2 regions of the Albidovulum salinarum genome follow, and region 2 is predicted to be linked to the other one. Evidence: riboswitches for the same ligand, from Rfam matches in the RefSeq annotation. Region 2 holds a riboswitch; the other holds the start of a gene.
What was found. Region 2 has a riboswitch for glycine ahead of gcvT (glycine cleavage system aminomethyltransferase GcvT). Riboswitches for the same ligand answer to the same signal wherever they lie in the genome.

Region 1: another riboswitch for glycine. It lies ahead of OEZ60_RS13430 (D-amino acid dehydrogenase); the one in region 2 lies ahead of gcvT (glycine cleavage system aminomethyltransferase GcvT).

What each region holds. Positions count from the first base shown of each region.
Region 1 is NZ_JAOVQO010000012.1:36,401-43,841, reverse strand. Features, by position in the region: gene OEZ60_RS13450 (TRAP transporter small permease) at 1-14, opposite strand, end outside; gene OEZ60_RS13445 (TRAP transporter substrate-binding protein) at 43-1,080, opposite strand; gene OEZ60_RS13440 (amidohydrolase) at 1,113-2,303, opposite strand; gene OEZ60_RS13435 (MarR family winged helix-turn-helix transcriptional regulator) at 2,451-2,933, shown strand; glycine riboswitch at 2,994-3,079, shown strand; gene OEZ60_RS13430 (D-amino acid dehydrogenase) at 3,181-4,464, shown strand; gene bhcB (beta-hydroxyaspartate dehydratase BhcB) at 4,464-5,417, shown strand; gene bhcC (3-hydroxy-D-aspartate aldolase BhcC) at 5,428-6,591, shown strand; gene bhcD (iminosuccinate reductase BhcD) at 6,675-7,441, shown strand, end outside.
Region 2 is NZ_JAOVQO010000016.1:26,606-34,046, reverse strand. Features, by position in the region: gene gcvP (aminomethyl-transferring glycine dehydrogenase) at 1-258, opposite strand, end outside; gene gcvH (glycine cleavage system protein GcvH) at 270-629, opposite strand; gene gcvT (glycine cleavage system aminomethyltransferase GcvT) at 649-1,776, opposite strand; glycine riboswitch at 1,919-2,019, opposite strand; gene OEZ60_RS16275 (gamma-glutamylcyclotransferase family protein) at 2,143-2,712, shown strand; gene pepT (peptidase T) at 2,729-3,970, shown strand; gene gltX (glutamate--tRNA ligase) at 4,099-5,421, opposite strand; gene OEZ60_RS16260 (metallopeptidase family protein) at 5,497-5,904, shown strand; gene OEZ60_RS16255 (SH3 domain-containing protein) at 6,003-7,043, opposite strand; gene OEZ60_RS16250 (DUF1801 domain-containing protein) at 7,140-7,441, opposite strand, start outside.

The sequences.
Region 1 (7,441 bases), on a different contig from region 2:
GAGGGGCTGATCATCGCCCCTCGCACGACAATCTGTTACCGATCATTCGCCGGCGAGCGCCGTGTAGGTCTCGTTGTAAAAGTCGAGCATGGCCTGCGGGTCTTCGACGCCCGCACCCTTTGCGGCGCCAATCCAGTCGGCAACCATCGTGTCGTAGATCGTATCGACGGCTGCGACCAGTTCGGGCGAAGCCTCGACAATCTCGTGGCCCTCTGCGGCGAGCTTTTCGATCGCTGCTGGGCTCTGAAGGTCGAAGTTCCTGCCCCAGGCAGCCGACAGCTCCTCGCCGATGATGCCTTCGATGGCCGCCTTGTCCTGGTCGCTCAGCCCATCCCACTTGGCACCGTTCATGACCACGAAGAAGGTGGCGTCATAGAAGCCCTTCGGGAAGACGGTGTGGTACTTCAGCACGTCTTCAAGACGGAAGTTCACCACCGACTCCATGGTGTGCAGTGAGCCGTCGATGACGCCGCTCTCCAGCATCTCATACGCCTTGGTCGCGGGGGCGGCCACCGGAACGGCGCCGAGGGCGCTCAGCAGTTTTTCCTGGATGGGGCCGCCCATGCGGAACTTCTGGTTCTTCACGTCGTCGGGCGAGGTCACAGACTTGGAACCGTGATGCAGTTGGCCGCCACCAAACATGCCGACCGCCAGCATCTTGACGCCGTCGAAGGCGGCGTTGTCGGCGAGGAATGTCTGGTAGGTCTGCCACAGGGCGCGGCTCTGCGCCTCGGCATTGGTGCCGGCGTTCGGGAATTCGGCGAACCACAACGAAACAAAGCGCTCGGGCTCGTAGGTGAAGTTGCCCCATGTGATGTCGGCCACGCCGGTGCGCGCCAATTCCCAGTGCTGCGGCGGACTGGCCAGTGGCGCCGGAAGGATCGTCACCGTGACACGTCCCTCGGTGACTTCGGCAATCTTCTCGGTGAGCGGAACCAGGAAGTCGGTGTGTATGAAATGGGTGGGCGGCACCCAGGACGACATGGTCAGAACCTCGGCACTGGCGAGCGGTGCCGTGGCGGTCATCAGGGCCGTGGCTGTAATGGCGCCCCGAAGCATTTTGGTGGTGAACGTGATCATCTGGATCCTCCCTGGGATGATACTAGCCTTGATCAGGTAAGTGGATGAGAATTGAGTGACTTGCTCGTGCGATGCTTGGCCAGGTCGGCAAAGATGGCGGCCCCGATCGGAATGATCTCCGGATCGAAGGCGTACTTGGGGTGGTGCGGTGCGTAACCGTCCTGTCCCACGAAGAGGTATGCACCGGGCACCCGGCCCGAGAGCTCCGCAAAATCTTCGGAGGCCATGAGGCTGCGTGCGTTTTCCATAACCTTCTCGGCGCCGACAACGCGATTGGCCGAAGCAATTGCTGCCGCAACACACGTGGGGTCGTTGAGCGTGACCGGTGCAATTTTGGCGATATTCATTTCGACCAAGACACCGAAGACCAACTCAGTGGCGCGCGCGGCGTCCTGCAGCATTTTGGCCAAACGGTCCCGCACTTCGGGGGCAGTGGTGCGCATGGTGCCCTCTATCCTTGTGGACTCGGGCAGAATGTTCCGAGCCGTTCCGCCCCGGAGCAGGCCGAACGAAATCACGCCTGCGTCCCGCGCATCGACGACACGTGTCGCGGCCTGCTGCACGGTGGTGATGAAATGTGCAGCGGCGGCGATGGCATCTTCGCCGGTGTGTGGCATCGAACCATGTGCGCCGTTGGCACGAATCGTTATGTCGATGTTGTCGGCCGAGGACAGCGCCGCGCTCGCCGGTACGCCCACATGACCGGCCGGAAGACCCGGAAGGTTGTGGAGCGCGTAGATCTCGTCGCAGGGAAACTGTTTAAGCAGGCCATCTGCAATCATTGCGCGCGCGCCAGTCAGCAGTTCCTCCGCTGGCTGGAAGACAAATCGCACCGTTCCTTCGAAATCACGATGCCGCGCCAGATAAGCGGCTGCAGTGAGCGCCGTAACGGTATGGCCATCGTGTCCGCAGCCATGGAAGCGCTGCGGGTCTTCGGACGCATAGGGTACATCGGCCTTTTCTGTCATCGGTAGGGCATCCAGTTCGGCGCGGAACGCGATGCAACGGCCGGGATTCGCTTTATCGGTGCCGATGCCATGCAGCGTTCCCACGACTCCGGTCCCACCGATTCCCGTTTCGACCTCGAAACCGAATTCCGTCAGGCGGTCAGCCACGAAGGCGGCGGTGCGGACCTCTTCAAAGCCGGTTTCAGGATGCCGGTGCAAATCCTTCAGCCAGTCTTCGGAGGTGCTGCGCTGGCTTTCATACCACTCGGCAAACATCTACGAACCCTCCAGTTGATCTCAGTATGAGAATATTGCACACAAATACTTGCCAATCAAGATAGTTTCTTAGTAAGATTATTTCTTGCGGAGATCAGGGTAATAGATGATACCTTTTCGATATTGGGCTCAGAGAAAGGTGAACACGTGACGCAAACCAACAAGACCTTCAGGAACGAGCGCCTCACATACAGGCTCAACATTGTCGCCCAAGAGGCCATCACCGCCAATGACGAGATCTTCCTGAAGGAGACAGGCTGTCGGATCAGGGATCTTCGGGTCTTGCGACTGATCGACGATACGCCCGGGACAACGTTCGCGGAAATCGCGAAAGTTACTGGTTTTGAAAGAAGTTTGACTTCGAGAATCATTCAGAATCTTCTCGGCGCTGGTTTGATTGTGCGGGAAAACTCAAGCGAGGATGCGCGCGTCTTCCTTCTTTCGACGACCGACGGTGGGAAGGAAGTTCGTCAGGTCGCCAAGCGGGTTTCAGACCGCCTCGAGGTCATCCTGACAGACCCACTCTCTGCTCAGGAACTCCGCGCGCTCAACGAGATCCTAGACCGCTTGGGTAGCTGGGTGACGTCGGAGGAATACCGTTCTGCCCTATCCGAAAATCAGCCAGTATAGTTATTGAGTGAAATAGTATTGACATGATACTAAATTGAATCTACAAGGCAAGGAGCCTACCAAGCTGTCACAGGAGAGGCCGATATCGTCGGCGCCGAAGGAGCAACCCCCCGGAACCTCTCAGGCAAAAGGACTGTGATCGGCGCGGCGATCTGGAGCGCGCTGCGAACCGCAATTCGCGCCTCGCGACAGAGGGGATTGGACCTGCCATCCGGCAGGACGAAACCTTGGGTCGCGGGAGGACACCATGACCAGAATTGCCGTTATCGGCGCCGGGATCACCGGCGTTACGACCGCGTCGAGCCTGATTGACCGGGGATACGACGTCACCTTGTTTGACCGCAACCGTTATGCGGCGATGCAGACCTCCTTCGCCAATGGCGGACAGCTCTCGGCCTCGAACGCAGAGACGTGGAATCGCTGGTCCACGGTCTTGAAGGGTATGAAGTGGATGATGACCCGGGGCGCACCGCTTCTGGTGAATCCCAAGCCCAGCTGGCACAAGTACAGCTGGATGGCAGAATTCGTCGCATCGATCCCGCAATACCGCGCCAACACCGTCGAGACGACCCGGATGGCGATCGCGGCGCGCGGGCTCTTGAAGGAGAAGGCTGAGCGCCACGGGTTCGGTTTCGACTGTGAAAACCGCGGCATCCTGCACATCTACACCAAGAAGTCGGAATTCGATCACGCCACCGAGGTCAGCAAGCTGCTGGCCGAGGGCGGACTCGACCGCCGCGCCGTGGCACCCGAAGAGGTGCGCCAGATCGAGCCCGCGATTAGCGGCGATTTCTATGGCGGCTACTACACCGAAAGCGACTTCACCGGCGACATACACCGCTACACGACGGGTCTCGCCAAGTCGATCGAGAAGCAGGGCGCCGTTTTGCAGTTCGGCACCAATGTCGAGTCGATCAGGGTCGACGGAAACGAAGTTCGTCTGACCTGGAGCCGCAACAATGAAAGCCAGACCGAGATCTTCAACGCTATCGTTCTCTGTGCCGGCGTCGAAAGCCGCTCACTCGCGGCGCAACTGGGCGACCGTGTGAATGTTTATCCGGTCAAGGGCTATTCGATCACCGTGCGTCTGGACGACGAGGACAGCCAGAGCGCTGCACCATGGATCAGCCTTCTGGACGACGAAGCCAAGGTCGTCACCAGCCGTCTGGGAAAGGACCGGTTCCGAATCGCGGGCACGGCAGAGTTCAATGGCTACAACCTCGATATCCGCGACGACCGGATCCGTCCGCTGGTGAAGTGGTGCGAGCGCTTCTTTCCGGGTGTCAGCACCGAGCACGCGATTCCCTGGGCTGGCCTGCGCCCGATGATGCCGAACATGATGCCCAAGGTCGGGCAGGGGGTGCGTGACCGCGTGTTCTACAATACCGGGCACGGACATCTCGGCTGGACGCTGTCTGCCGTCACCGCTGAAATGGTGGCGGAGCGGGTCGCAACCTCCAAGACGGTCAACAAGGGGGTAGCAACAGCTAGCTACGCGGCGATGCCGCTCGCTGCGCAGGGGGCGGTTTGATGTATATTCCGACATACGAGGACATGCTGGCGGCGCATGAGCGGATCAAGCCCTATATCCGCCGCACGCAGATCCGCACCTCGGACTACCTCAACGAGTTGACGGGCGCAGAGCTGTTCTTCAAGTGCGAGAACTTCCAGGAGCCGGGCGCCTTCAAGGTGCGCGGTGCCACCAACGCGGTGTTCGGGCTGGATGACGAACGGGCGAAGAAGGGCGTCGCCACGCACTCTTCCGGCAACCATGCCTCGTGCCTCAGCTACGCGGCGATGCTGCGCGGCATCCCCTGCAACGTGGTCATGCCGCATTCCGCGCCGCAGGCCAAGAAGGACACGGTGCGGCGCTACGGCGGCAAGATCACCGAATGCGAGCCCTCGACCTCGTCGCGCGAGGCGACCTTCGCGAAGGTGCAGGCCGAGACGGGGGGCGATTTCGTGCATCCCTACAACGACCCGCGCGTGATCGCGGGGCAGGGGACCTGCGCGAAGGAGATGATCGAGCAGACCGACGGTCTCGACATGGTGGTCGCGCCGATCGGCGGCGGCGGCATGATCTCGGGCACCTGCCTGACGCTGTCGACGCTGGCGCCGGAAACGAAAGTCATCGCCGCCGAGCCGGAACAGGCCGACGACGCCTACCGCAGCTTCAAGGCCGGCCACATCATCGCGGACGACGCGCCGAAGACCGTCGCCGACGGGCTCCTCGTGCCGCTGAAGGACCTGACCTGGCACTTCGTGAAGACCCATGTCAGCGACATCCTCACCGCGTCCGACCCCGAGATCGTCGACGCGATGAAGCTCACCTGGAAGCACCTGCGCGTGGTGATGGAGCCGTCCTCGGCGGTCCCGCTCGCCACGATCCTGAAAAACCCGAATGTATTCAAAGGCAAGCGCGTCGGCGTGATCATCACCGGCGGCAATGTCGATCTGGACAGACTGCCCTGGATGAAGGGCTGAGGAGGTTAAGATGAACGCACCCGTGAATATCGACCGGCTCGAGGTCGGCTACGACATCCCGGCCAAGCCCGGCATGGACGAAAAGGACATCCAGACCCCCTGCCTGGTGCTCGACCTCGACGCGCTGGAGCGCAACATCCGGAAGATGGGCGACTATGCCAAGGCGCACGGGATGCGCCACCGGGTCCACGGGAAGATGCACAAGTCGGTCGACGTGGCGAAGCTGCAGGAGAAGCTCGGCGGCGCGATTGGCGTGTGTTGTCAGAAGGTTAGCGAGGCGGAAGTGTTCGTCCGGGGCGGCATCAGGGATGTGCTCGTCTCCAACCAGGTGCGCGATCCGGCGAAGATCGACCGGCTGGCGCAACTGCCGAAACTCGGCTCCCGCATCATCGTCTGCGTCGACGACATCGCCAATGTGGCGGAGCTGTCGCAGGCCGCGGTGAAGCATGGCACCGAGCTTGAGGTCTTCGTCGAGATCGACTGCGGCGCCGGGCGCTGCGGGGTGACCAGAACCGAGGACGTCGTCGCCATCGCCAAGGCCGTGGACGCGGCCCCGAACCTCAGGTTCACCGGCATCCAGGCCTACCAGGGCGCGATGCAGCACATGGACAGGTACGAGGACCGCAAGGCCAAGCTCGACGTGGCCATCGCCATGGTCAAGGACGCGGTCGAGGGGCTGAAGGCCGTGGGGCTCGCGCCGGAACTGGTCTCGGGCGGCGGCACCGGGTCTTACTATTTCGAAAGCAATTCAGGGGTTTACAACGAGCTACAGTGTGGCTCCTACGCCTTCATGGATGCCGATTACGGCCGCATCCTCGACAAGGAGGGCAAGCGGATCGACGCGGGCGAGTGGGAGAACGCCTTCTTCATCCTGACCCAGGTGATGAGCCACACCAAGCCCGACAAGGCGATCTGCGATGCGGGTCTCAAGGCGCAGTCGGTCGACAGCGGCCTGCCGGTGATCCACGGTCGGAGCGATGTGAAATACATCAAGTGCTCGGACGAGCATGGCGTCATCGAGGACCCGAAGGGTGTGCTCAAGGTGGGCGACAAGCTCCGGCTCGTGCCGGGCCACTGCGACCCGACCGCGAATGTCCATGACTGGTATGTCGGCGTCAGGGGCGGCAAGGTCGAGACGGTCTGGCCGGTCTCGGCCCGCGGCAAGGCCTACTGACACCGGCGTCCGGAACGCGTGCAGCGAACGTGCAGCACGCGTACACAGATCGTACCGACACCCGCATACCCGAGGTTCCGTCCATGCTCATCGTTCCCGAATCCGAAATCGCCGCGCTGGTCTCGCCCGAGGCCGCCTTCGCCGCCGTCGAGGAGGTCTTCGCCGCGATGGCGCGCGGAGAGGCCGTGAACTTCCCGGTGATCCGCGAGGCGCTCGGCGAGGGGCGGCAATACGGGTTCAAGTCCGGGCTCGACCGCAAGGGCGCGGTGATGGGGGTGAAGTCGGGCGGCTACTTCCCCGGCAATGCCGGGCGCGGCATGCCGAACCACCAGTCGACCGTGTTCCTCTTCGATCCCGAGAGCGGGCGGCCGACGGCGGTGGTGGGGGGCAATCTCCTGACCGCGCTCCGCACGGCGGCGGCGGCGGCGATCTCGGTCGACCGGCTGGCGCGGAAGGATGCGAAGGTCCTGGGCATGGTCGGGGCCGGGCATCAGGCGCAGTTCCAGCTGCGCGCCGCGGCGCGCGTGCGGGACTTCGAGCGGGTCATCGCCTGGAACTACCATCCCGAGATGCTGCCGAAGCTCGGCGCGGTCGCGGCCGAGCTCGGCCTTCCCTTCGAGGCGGTGCCGCTGGAGCGGATGACCGAGGCCGAGGTGATCGTCACCGTCACCTCCTCGCCCGCCGCCTCGCTGATGGCGGCGCATGTGGCGCCCGGCACGCATCTCGCCTGCATGGGCACCGACACCAAGGGCAAGCAGGAGGTCGAGCCCGCGCTCCTCGCCCGCGCAAGGGTCTTCACCGACGAGGTGGCGCAATCCGTCACCATCGGCGAGGCGCAGCACGCGATCGC
Region 2 (7,441 bases):
TCCGATCATCGAGGTGAAGACCGCGTTCTTCTTCGCGACCTGGCGCATGAACCACAGAAGCTCGCGTTCCGACTTGGCCTTGCCGAAGTCGAGCGGCTTTTCCTGCCGGAGCGATTTCGGCACGGTCTGGTCGATCAGCTCGTCGAGGTCCTTCACCCCCAGCACCTTGAACATCTCCTCCATCTCTGCCGGAGACGGGCCGATGTGGCGGCGGTTGGCGAAGTCGTAGGGCAGGTAGTCGGTGGGGGTGAAGGGCATTGTCCGCGTCCTTATCCGATCATTTCCTTGTAAGCGGCCTCGTCCATCAGACCGTCGAGCGCGGAGAGGTCGGCCACCTTCATCTTGAAGAACCAGGCCTTGCCGGTCGGGTCCTCGTTCACCATGCCGGGATTGTCGGCGACGTCGGAATTGACCTCGACGATCTCGCCGTCTAAGGGCGCCGCGATATCGGAAGCGGCCTTGACGCTCTCGATCACCACGATCTCATCGCCCTTCGACACGCTCGTGCCCGGCTCGGGCAGTTCGACGAAGACAACATCGCCGAGCTGTTCGGAGGCATGGTCGGTGATTCCGACGACGACGTGATCGCCCTCGACGCGGAGCCATTCATGGTCTTCGGTATATTTCATGGGTCTTTTCCCCTGCTGGTTAACGTTTGTAACGGTTGGGCTGGAACGGCATCGGCGCGATCACGGCAGGAAGGCGCTTGCCCCTGACCTCGCCGTAAACCGTCGTGCCTTCGGAGAGATCGGCCGGCAGATAGGCCATCGCCATCGGCGCCTCGATCGAGGGGCCGAAACCGCCCGAGGTGATCTTGCCGATCGGGTCCCCGCCCTCGGGACCGGCGAAGACCTCGGTCCCCTCGCGCATCGGCGCCCGGCCTTCGGGACGCAGCCCCACGCGACGGCGCGATGCCCCCCCGGCCAGTTCCTTCAGGATACGGCCTGCACCGGGGAACCCGCCCTCGCGGGCACCGCCCGCGCGGCGCGCCTTCTGGATCGCCCAGGTCAGGTTGCCCTCGACCGGGCTCGTGCCCTCGTCGATGTCATGCCCGTAAAGGCACATGCCGGCCTCGAGACGCAGCGAGTCGCGCGCGCCGAGCCCGATCGGCGCGACCTCCTCCATGTCGAGAAGCCTGCGCACGAAGCTTTCGGCGAATTTGTTCGGCACCGAGATCTCGAACCCGTCCTCGCCGGTATAGCCCGACCGCGAGATCCAGAGTTCGGCGCTGTCCCAGTGGCGAATGGCAACATCCATGAACGCCATCTCGACCACATCCGGCAACAGCCGGGCGAGCGCCGTCTCGGCCTCCGGCCCCTGCAACGCGACGAGCGCCCGGTCTTCGACCATGCCGATATCGCAATCGGCGCCGAGATGCGCCTTCAGATGCGCGAAATCGGCGTCCTTGCAGGCGGCATTGACGACGAGAAAGAGGTGATCGCCGCGATTGGCGACCATCAGGTCGTCCTGGATCCCGCCGTTGTCGTTGGTGAAGAGCGCGTAGCGCTGGCGGCCTTCCTTCAGCCCGAGAATGTCGACCGGCACCAGCCGCTCCAGCGCCAGCGCAGCATCCTCGACCCGGCCCGATTTCGCGGTCATCAGGATCTGGCCCATGTGGCTCACGTCGAAGAGCCCGGCATGGGCGCGGGTGAAGAGATGCTCCTTCATCACCCCCATCGGGTACTGCACCGGCATCTCGTAGCCCGCGAAGGGCACCATCTTGCCGCCAAGCTCGCCGTGCAGGTCGAAAAGAACCGTACGTTTCAGGTCGGTCATGCCGTCCTCCCTTCTTCACGCCGGTTCATGCTGTCCGGCATCGCCCCGGGTGGTCAACCCCACCCTTCCGATGCCCCCTCTGTCCTTTCGCCTGAGATCGTTATCCCTTCGGCGCCCCGTCCCGGGGTCTCTCCAGAGTTCCACTGTCAGAACGGTCCTTGCGCCTGAGAGTTTACCGGGGCGGTTGCTCCTTCGGCACCGGCCGGGGTCCCCGACCCCACCGGATTCTCCCGATCTGACACGGTTTGAATACCCGAATCTTGGGGCGTCTGGCAATAGGGTATACAATGGGATACATTGTTGCGCGCACCCGCGAGCCGCCGCAATATGCTTGCCCGACCGACATTTCTGTTCCATAGGCGACCTGTGACCGGCGACAGACACCCCGCTTTTTTCGGCTATGGCTCGCTCGTGAACCGGGCGACGCATGACTATGCGCCCGGCGAACCGGCGCGGCTCGCGGGCTGGCGCCGGGTCTGGCGGCACACGCGGCTCCGCCCCTGGCCCTACCTCTCCGCCGAGCCGGCCGCGACCGAGATCGACGGCCTCGTTGCCGCCGTGCCGCGCGACGACTGGGCGCTTCTCGACCAGCGCGAGGCTGCCTACCTGCGCCACCCCCTTCTGCATGACCACCTGACCACGACGCCGGGCTGGGCCGACCGGGTAGAAATCTACGCCGTCGACGCGGCGCACGGATTGCCGGCGAACGACCACCCGATCCTCCTGAGCTATCTCGATACGGTGGTGCAGGGCTTCCTGCGCGAGTTCGGCGAGGCGGGCGTCGCCCGCTTCTTTGCCACGACCACGAGCTGGACCGCGATCCTCGACGACCGCGCCGCGCCGCATTACACACGTCACCAGAAGACCAGCGCCGCCGAGCGCCGGCTCACCGACGACCATGTCGACGTCCTTGGCCTGACCCGCCGCAAGGCGTGATCCCGGAGAATGTGTGATGAGAACCGACTTCGACCGTGAACTCGAAGAGCGCCTTGTGCGCTACGCCGCCATCGACACACAGAGTGACGAGAATACGGGCACCAAGCCCAGCACCGCGATCCAGCTCGACCTCCAGCGCCTGCTCCTCGCCGAACTGACCGGGATCGGCGCCTCGGAGGTGCGGCTCACCGATTATGGCGCGGTGCTCGCCACGATCCCGGCCACCGCCGAGGGCGCGCCGGTGATCGGCCTGCTCGCCCATGTCGATACCGCGCCGCAGTTCCACGCGGCCGGGGTGAAGCCGGTCGTCCACCGCAACTACAATGGCGGCGCGATCAGCTTTGCCGACGCGCCGGGGCTCACGCTCTCGCCAGACATCTCGCCCTATCTCGGCGAAAAGTCCGGCCATGACATCATCACGGCGAGCGGCACGACCCTGCTCGGCGCCGACGACAAGGCCGGTGTCGCCGTGATCATGAGCGCGGCGCGGCATCTCCTCGCCAATCCCTCCATCCCGCACGGGCCGATCCGCATCGCCTTCACGCCGGACGAGGAAATCGGCGGAGGCGTCGACGCACGCCTGCCCGCGGACCTTGCCGCCGACTTCGCCTATACGTTCGATGGCGCGGCAGTGGGCGAGATCGAATACGAGAGCTTCTCCGCCGACATGGCGACCGTGACCGTCACGGGAGTCTCGATCCATCCCGGCACGGCGAAGGGCAAACTCGTCAACGCGCTCCATCTCGGATCGAAGATCGTCCAGACCCTGCCGCATGTGACGATGACGCCCGAGACGACGGAGGAGCGCGCGGGCTTCCTCCACGTCTACGAGATGAAGGGCTCGGCGGCGAAGGTTGTGCTGAAGATCATCCTGCGGGACTTCGAACTGGACGGGCTCGCGGCGAAGGGCGAGCTCTTGCGGCAGGTCTGCGCGACGGTTCAGGCAACCGAGCCGAGGGCCGAGATCACCTGCGAGATCCGCGCGCAATACCGAAACATGCGCTACTGGCTGGAAAAGGACATGACCCCGGTGGACCTCGCCCGCGCCGCCTGCCGCGATCTCGGGATCGAGCCGGTTTCCATCCCGATCCGCGGCGGCACCGACGGGTCGCGGCTGACCGAGTTGGGCGTGCCCTGCCCCAACCTCTTCACCGGCATGCAGGAAATCCACGGGCCGCTGGAGTGGATCAGCGTCCAGGACATGGCGGTGGCGACGCAGCTTTGCCTGAAGCTCGTCGAGCGCGCCGCGCGCCCCTGAACGCCCTGCACCGGCGACCGGGAAGCAACCAACGCGATCGGACAGCCCCCACCGGCTTCGGGCGCCACCCCTCCCCCTCGTGGGGAGGGGATGGGGGTCGGGGGTCGCCCCCAAGCCGCAAACGAAGCTCAGCCCTTCGCGCGCACCTTCTGCAAAAGCGGCATGAGCTCCGCCATCTCCGGCCCGTGCGGCTGGCCGGTCAGGGCGAGCCGCAGCGGCATGAACAGCCCCTTGCCCTTGCGCCCGGTCTTTTCCTTCACGGCCGCCGTCCATTCCCCCCAGCTCGCCTCGGTGAAGGGCGGCTCCGGCAGAAGCGCCATCGCCTCGGCCACGAACGCCGCATCCTCGGCAGCGATCATCGGCTCGGCCCCGTCGCGGCACAGCACCCACCAGGCGCCCAGATCGTCGAGCGTGGTGATGTTCTGCGAGGCGACGCGCCAGAACCGCTCGGCCACATCCGCCGGCACGCCAATCCCCGCGATCCGCTCCTTCACCTCCTCGAAGGGCAACGCCTGGTTGCGCTGGCGCGTCAGCGGCCACAGGTCCTCGGCATCGAACTTGGTCGGCGCCGCGCCGAACTGGCTCAGATCGAACCCTTCGGCGATCTCGTCGAGCGACAGCTTCAGCTCCACCGGCTGCGACGAACCGAGCCGCGCCATCAGGCTCAACAATGCCTCCTTCGCCACGCCCTGCGCCCTGAGGTCGCGCAAGGACAGCGTGCCGAGCCGCTTCGACAGGCCCTCGCCCTGCGGGCCGGTCAGGAGCGAGTGATGCGCGAAGGCCGGCGGCGTGCCGCCGATCGCGCGCATGATCTGGATCTGCGTCGCGGTATTGGTCACATGGTCGGCGCCGCGCACGATATGGGTGATCCCCATGTCGATGTCGTCGACCGACGAGGCGAAGGTGTAAAGCACCTGACCGTCCGCCCGGATCAGCACCGGGTCAGAGACCGAGGCCGTGTCGATCGACACGTCCCCGAGGATCCCGTCGGCCCATTCCGTCCGCTGCTGGTCGAGCTTGAAGCGCCAGTAGCCCTCGCGCTCGGCTCGGAGCTTGTCCTTCTCGGCCGCCGACAGCGCCAGCCCCGCGCGGTCGTAGACCGGCGGCTTGCCCATGTTCAGAAGCTTCTTGCGCTTGAGGTCGAGTTCGGTCGGCGTCTCGAACACCTCGTAGAGATCGCCCGTCTTTCGCAGATCCCCCGCCACCTCGCCGTAGCGGCCGAGCCGTTCGGACTGCTTTTCCACCCGGTCCCAGTGCAGGCCGAGCCATTCGAGATCCTCTTTGATCCCGTCGGCATATTCCTGTTTCGAGCGTTCCTGGTCGGTGTCGTCGAGGCGCAGGATGAAGGTGCCGCCGGTCTTGCGGGCGATCAGATAGTTCATCAGCGCGGTGCGCAGGTTGCCGACATGGATGTAGCCGGTCGGCGACGGGGCGAAACGGGTCACGGTCATGGGATGTCTCCTGTCGCGCCCCCTCTTTCACAGGGCGCGCATTTTGTCCATATGATGGGGGCCAAGGAGATACGCATGAATGACTGGCTGGGGCGCGCCGCGCCCGATCTCGACACGATCGAGCAGATGGCGCGGGCGACGGTCGCGGACCTGCCGCCCGCCTTCGCCGCGCCCGCGCGCGCCATCGTGCTCCGGGTCGAGGACTTCCCGCCCGAGGACATCCTCGAGGACATGGACATCGAGGATCCGTTCCAGCTCACGGGACTCTACATGGGAATCCCGCTCACCGAAAAGTCGGTGATGGATATCGTCGACCGCCCCGACACGATCTGGCTCTTTCGCCGGCCGATCATCGACGAATGGGCCGAGCGCGGCGACGTCACGCTCGGCCAGCTCGTCGCGCATGTGATGGTGCACGAACTCGCGCACCATTTCGGCTGGACCGACGAGCAGATCGCCATGATCGACCGCTGGTGGGAGTGAAGGGCGCCCGAAGCGCCCCCGGATCAGAGGCTGCCCTCGCCCGTGATCGACTTCAGCGTTGACGTGGTGCCGCCGGAACAAAGGGCCCGAACCCGGCGTCACTCGATACTAAAAATCACGTTGTAGTCGGCGGTCCCTCCGCCGCGGTTGATCACTTCCACCACATGATCACCCGATTGCCAGAGCTGGCCGCGGTACTCCTGGCGTGCAGCAATCTGGTCGAGCAGAAACGACTTGTCGGGATTGAAGATCTGGTACGACACATCCGGACTGCCGGTCGCGACGCGGACGGAGAGGAACTGGCCGCTCTGCGCACCGAGGACGTAGCGCCGCGACTCGCCGGGGGCCAAGGCCCCGGTCAGTTCCGCCCCGCCTGCGCCAGCCGTGAACTGGACCCGCTCCGTCGAGGTTCCGCCCGCCTGACCCGCGGGCGCGGCCGCCGATCCCGTGCCCTCGACCAGGAACTCCCCGGCCGCCCAGCCCTCGTAGCCGGGATCCGCAAGCATCGCGACGCGGCACCACCGGCGCCCCTCCGCCATGCGGCAGCCGAGATTGCGCAGGTCGGTACCGTTCTCGACCCGCGTGACGACGCCCGCCCCGGAAGACGGCCCCGCACGCAGGTTGAGCCCGCCACCCGACGTGCGCACCGCGTAGAAATCGGGACCGCCCTGCAGGCTATCCGCATAGTCGCCCTCGACCACCGCGCCGGTCGTTCCGCTGATGCCGATGTCCAGCGTGTAGCTTGACCGCTCGCCGCGCCGCGCCGCCGAGCGCATCATGTAGACCGAGATCGTGTATTCCCCCGAGGACGGAAGCGTGGCGTCGAACCGGTTGAGGTCTGGGACATTCGCGCCGGTCATGCTGCTGTTGGCGAGCGCCGCATCGCCCAGACCGTTGCCCGGCGCATAGACGTTGAAATAGGTGGCGAGGTTGGAGGGCGAGAGCGTCACGGTCATACGCTGTCCCGCCTCGGCCCCGACCATATAGGAAACCGACTCGTATCCTTCGATCTCGCCCCGGCTCGACGCGCTCGACGCGCCCGCTGCGAACCTCACCTGTTCGGTCCGGATGCCCTCGGCCGTCGCTTGCGACGGCACCGCCAGCAGACACAGGACCACCACCGAAAAAAAGCGTATCATCAAAACGCTGCCCCCCCCGGATCAAAGAAATCTTAATGACGCGCGTTCGGCGGCGACCCTGACGCAAGCGGCTGCCACCAGCCAAACCCGCGGCCGTCACCGGGCCTCAACGGGCCAGTGCGTCTCTAGATCGTCAAGTCCCGCCCGGATCAACCGAGCCAGCACCGCCTCGTCGATATCGGAGAGCCTTTTAACATAGAGGCAAGACTTGCCGAGGCGATGGCTGCCGAGATCCGCGAGGATGTGGCTGTAATCCGTGTAGCCGGGCATGATGTAGATCGTCAGCGCAGCCTTTCGCGGCGAAAATCCGGTGGCTAGGAAATCGCCCTCGCGCCCGCTCGCGTAGCGGTAATGATAGCGCCCGTAGCCGATGATCGACGGCCCCCACATCACCGGCT